Regions from separate parts of the Lysinibacillus sp. BNK-21 genome, predicted to be linked through region 2. Evidence: a T-box and tRNA genes for the amino acid it is inferred to sense, from the RefSeq annotation. Region 2 holds a T-box; the other holds one or more tRNA genes.
What was found. The T-box of region 2 lies ahead of ileS (isoleucine--tRNA ligase). A T-box ahead of a tRNA ligase gene usually reads a tRNA of that ligase, here a tRNA-Ile.
Positions count from the first base shown of each region.

Region 1: it has a tRNA-Ile gene. The T-box ahead of ileS (isoleucine--tRNA ligase) is inferred to sense a tRNA for this amino acid. The anticodon was not compared.

Region 1 covers NZ_JBLQTS010000001.1:892,478-894,824, reverse strand. The annotation lists gene ACMGGO_RS04490 (VOC family protein) at 1-396, shown strand, start outside; tRNA gene ACMGGO_RS04485 (tRNA-Glu) at 456-527, opposite strand; tRNA gene ACMGGO_RS04480 (tRNA-Ser) at 530-620, opposite strand; tRNA gene ACMGGO_RS04475 (tRNA-Asn) at 631-707, opposite strand; tRNA gene ACMGGO_RS04470 (tRNA-Ile) at 712-788, opposite strand; tRNA gene ACMGGO_RS04465 (tRNA-Gly) at 790-863, opposite strand; tRNA gene ACMGGO_RS04460 (tRNA-Phe) at 869-944, opposite strand; tRNA gene ACMGGO_RS04455 (tRNA-Asp) at 1,004-1,079, opposite strand; tRNA gene ACMGGO_RS04450 (tRNA-Met) at 1,083-1,157, opposite strand; tRNA gene ACMGGO_RS04445 (tRNA-Ser) at 1,211-1,303, opposite strand; tRNA gene ACMGGO_RS04440 (tRNA-Ile) at 1,319-1,395, opposite strand; tRNA gene ACMGGO_RS04435 (tRNA-Met) at 1,403-1,476, opposite strand; tRNA gene ACMGGO_RS04430 (tRNA-Ala) at 1,505-1,580, opposite strand; tRNA gene ACMGGO_RS04425 (tRNA-Pro) at 1,597-1,673, opposite strand; tRNA gene ACMGGO_RS04420 (tRNA-Arg) at 1,683-1,759, opposite strand; tRNA gene ACMGGO_RS04415 (tRNA-Leu) at 1,768-1,856, opposite strand; tRNA gene ACMGGO_RS04410 (tRNA-Gly) at 1,862-1,936, opposite strand; tRNA gene ACMGGO_RS04405 (tRNA-Leu) at 1,973-2,057, opposite strand; tRNA gene ACMGGO_RS04400 (tRNA-Lys) at 2,075-2,150, opposite strand; tRNA gene ACMGGO_RS04395 (tRNA-Thr) at 2,158-2,233, opposite strand; tRNA gene ACMGGO_RS04390 (tRNA-Val) at 2,237-2,312, opposite strand; rRNA gene rrf (5S ribosomal RNA) at 2,323-2,347, opposite strand, start outside.
Region 2 covers NZ_JBLQTS010000001.1:1,995,129-1,997,475, forward strand. The annotation lists gene ACMGGO_RS10185 (DUF3221 domain-containing protein) at 1-508, shown strand, start outside; T-box leader at 701-939, shown strand; gene ileS (isoleucine--tRNA ligase) at 1,001-2,347, shown strand, end outside.

The sequences.
Region 1 (2,347 bases), 1.1 Mb from region 2:
ATCTTTATCAATTTACCAGTACAAGATCTAAACAAATCTATCAGTTTTTTTAAGGAATTAGGTTTTGAGTTCAATCAACAATTCAGTGATGAAACAACAGCCTCAATGATTATTAGTGAAAATATCTTCGTATTAATAATGGTTGAAGAACGATTTAAAGGATTTAGTAAGAAAGAAGTTACAGATACTACTACTTCTGCAGAAGCAATCTTATGTCTTTCTGCTGAAAATCGTGAACAAGTAGATCAATTAGTGAATAAGGCTCTTGCCTCTGGTGGTAAACCTTATAGTGAACCACAAGATCACGGATTTATGTATGGTTGGGGTTTTCAAGATGTAGATGGGCATATCTGGGAAGTAGTTTATATGGATGAAAATGCATTGAATCAAGAGTAAATTTTGTATCTATGAATATCAAAAAACAGTAGATGCAATTGCATCTACTGTTTCTAGTATGACCCGTACGGGATTCGAACCCGTGTTACCGCCGTGAAAGGGCGGTGTCTTAACCACTTGACCAACGGGCCCATGGCGGAGAAGGAGGGATTTGAACCCTCGCGCCGGTTACCCGACCTACACCCTTAGCAGGGGCGCCTCTTCAGCCTCTTGAGTACTTCCCCAAAATAAAAATGGCTCCGAAGGCAGGACTCGAACCTGCGACAACCTGATTAACAGTCAGGTGCTACTACCAACTGAGCTACTTCGGAATAATGGTGGGCCTAAATGGACTCGAACCATCGACCTCACGCTTATCAGGCGTGCGCTCTAACCAGCTGAGCTATAGGCCCTTGGAGCGGGTGATGGGAATCGAACCCACGACATCAGCTTGGAAGGCTGAGGTTTTACCATTAAACTACACCCGCATAAATGGTGGGTCAGGACGGAATCGAACCGCCGACACTTAGAGCTTCAATCTAATGCTCTACCAACTGAGCTACTGACCCATTTCGTCCATGCTAAGCTTGCTCACTCTTTTGCTTCTCATGACTTTTATCTTTAAAAATGGCGGTCCCGACCGGGATCGAACCGGCGATCTCCTGCGTGACAGGCAGGCATGTTAACCGCTACACCACGGGACCTTTTGGTTGCGGGGGCCGGATTTGAACCAACGACCTTCGGGTTATGAGCCCGACGAGCTACCACTGCTCCACCCCGCGATAATTTTATGTTGTTTCGAGTTTTTAAAGCACCATTTATAAAAATTTAAAACTGGAGGAGGTAGAGGGATTCGAACCCCCGCGCGGTGTTACCCGCCTGTCGGTTTTCAAGACCGATCCCTTCAGCCAGACTTGGGTATACCTCCGTTACAATATATAAATGGTGGACCTTGCAGGACTCGAACCTGCGACCGGACGGTTATGAGCCGTCTGCTCTAACCAACTGAGCTAAAGGTCCTTTAAGATGGCGGCAGAGGGGATCGAACCCCCGACCTTACGGGTATGAACCGTACGCTCTAGCCAGCTGAGCTACGCCGCCAGGATCTTTATACTGGTTAATTTACTTATGGTGGAGCCTAGCGGGATCGAACCGCTGACCTCCTGCGTGCAAGGCAGGCGCTCTCCCAGCTGAGCTAAGGCCCCATAATCTTTTTGGAAATGGTCGGGAAGACAGGATTCGAACCTGCGACCCCTTGGTCCCAAACCAAGTGCTCTACCAAGCTGAGCTACTTCCCGTTGTTCTTTTGGCGCGCCCGACAGGAGTCGAACCCATAACCTTCTGATCCGTAGTCAGACGCTCTATCCAATTGAGCTACGGGCGCATTTAAAATGGTGCCGAGGACCGGAATCGAACCGGTACGGTAGTCACCTACCGCAGGATTTTAAGTCCTGTGCGTCTGCCAGTTCCGCCACCCCGGCACATTTGGAGCGGAAGACGAGGTTCGAACTCGCGACCCCCACCTTGGCAAGGTGGTGTTCTACCACTGAACTACTTCCGCATGTGCATAAGCTTTTTTATCTGGCAATGAAAATAATGGTGCGGGTGAAGGGAGTCGAACCCCCACGCCTTGCGGCGCTAGATCCTAAGTCTAGTGCGTCTGCCAATTCCGCCACACCCGCTTATTATTATTTATAAATGGTGAGCCATGAAGGACTCGAACCTTCGACCCTCTGATTAAAAGTCAGATGCTCTACCAACTGAGCTAATGGCTCGAAAAAATGGTGCCGGCTATAGGAATCGAACCCACGACCTACTGATTACAAGTCAGTTGCTCTACCTGCTGAGCTAAACCGGCATATGGTGGAGGATGACGGGCTCGAACCGCCGACCCTCTGCTTGTAAGGCAGATGCTCTCCCAGCTGAGCTAATCCTCCTGGGTATTATGCCTAGCGACGTCCTACTCTCACAG
Region 2 (2,347 bases):
AGTCACAAACGAAGGGTTTATAGAGAACTATGGCAAGCCAATTGCCTATAAAATGGCTACATTTGACTTGTTATGGGAGGCAAGCCAAGCCGATTATAAGGATGTAAGTAGTCCCATTCGTACATGGCTTGTCGAGCAAGAAGCCATGAATTATTTAGAACAACATTATCATAAAGACATTGCTTCCTTACGAGAAAAATATAAAATCCCTGAAAAGGACAGCCAAATGAAGCTCATCAGAAGTGGAACGGTCTTAGCGATCAAGGAACATGAATTTTTAGTTGTCTCAGGCGTCTTGGCTAGCGAGGTTGGGCAAAAATCTGTCGATGAATTAGTGCAAAAACATAGTAATGGTACATGGTTCCCTCTAGTGGATGTCCCGCAAACACTATCAGTTGGTGATCGAGTAGAAGTTCAATATAGACAGTCGATTGGGAACGATGACGCTCAGCCATTCATTGATTATAAGGATATCGTAGAAATGAAAATAGTAAAGGAATCTCACTAACAAGAAGCTAGACATTCTCGTGCTATTCAATAGTAAAACATTGCTGAAGAGCTTTTTGATTCAAACCATTCAACAGCCACAATATGCTGATCTCCATCAAAGTATTGCCACTTGTCTCAACGAAATTTTTTAAGATTGTCCTCCGTTGACAGACAATTGGTAATTTGCTAAGATGAAGGACAATAAAAGCATACAAATTCGTTGATGAGAAAGAGTAGTGTTTCACTTTGTTCTACAGAGAGCCGACATTTGGTGGAAGTCGGTGTGCAGGTGTTACATGAAAATCCTCTCTGAGAAGATTAGCTGAATGGAGTAAGCTAATCCGGGTGTCTACCGTTAAAAAGAACACGTATGATTGTACGTTGCTGAGTGCTATTGGCCATCGTGTCAATAGAATTAGGGTGGTATTCGCGGTTAACCCCGTCCCTTTTCCTTGGGACGGGGTTTTTTGTATGCCTTTTATACAAATTTGCTTGTATAGGAGGAACTAATATGCAGAAAGAACAAAAGAAAGAAACAACGGTTGAACGAGAAACAAGGATTCGTACATTATGGGCGCAAGAAGGGACCTTTGCAAAATCCGTAAGTAATCGTGCTGAACAGCAGCCCTTTGTATTTTATGAGGGACCCCCAACAGCGAATGGTTTACCACATGTCGGCCATGCATTTGGTAGAACCATAAAAGATGTGGTGGCACGTTATAAAACAATGCAAGGCTATTTAGTTGAACGAAAAGCAGGTTGGGATACACATGGGTTGCCTGTGGAATTAGGGGTAGAAAAGGCATTAGGAATCTCAGGAAAGCAGGAGATTGAGAACTATGGGGTGGAGCAATTTATTCAAGCATGTAAGAAGAGCGTTTTTACCTATGAGCAAAAATGGCGTACTTTTACAGAGCAGCTTGGCTACTGGCTTGACATGGATGATCCTTACACAACATTAAGTAATGACTATATTGAATCTGTGTGGCATATTTTAAGCCATGTTCACAAGGAAAAACTGTTATACCAAGGACATCGCGTTTCACCTTATTGCCCTAGCTGTCAAACTTCCTTAAGCTCTCATGAGGTGGCACAGGGCTATAAGGATGTTAAGGATTTATCCGTTACTGCAATGTTTAAGCTAGAGGATCGAGACGAATATATCTTAGGCTGGACAACGACGCCTTGGACATTACCAGCCAATGTAGCCTTGGCTATGAATCCTGCTCTTCGATATGTCCGTGTAAGGCATGCAAACAGCATCTATATACTAGCTAAATCGTTGGTATCAAAGGTTTTTTCAGAGCCTGTAGAAATATTAAGTGAGCATGACGGACAGGAGTTTGCAGGTGTTTCCTATCTATCACCATTTTCCTATGTTACCGTCGATAAAGGGCATATCATTGTCATGGCAGATTATGTGACAGAGCATAGTGGAACAGGAATTGTACACATAGCGCCTGCTTATGGAGAGGACGATTATAAAACGGTGCAGCAACATGGCTTGTCCTTTGTCAATGTAGTTGATCTTAAAGGCTGTTATACAGAAGCGGTACCTGAGCTTGTTGGACGATTTGTGAAAGATTGTGATGTCGATATCATTAAAATGCTTGCAGCAAAAGAGCTTTTATTTGCTAAAGAAAAATATGAGCACAGCTATCCGCATTGCTGGCGCTGTGATTCACCATTATTGTACTATGCAACAGATAGCTGGTTTATCAAAATGTCGGCATTAAAAGAGCAGCTTTTACAAAATAATCAGCAGGTGACATGGTACCCTAGCCATATTAAGGATGGACGATTTGGCAACTTCCTAGAAAACTTAGTGGATTGGAATATTAGTCGTAATCGTTATTGG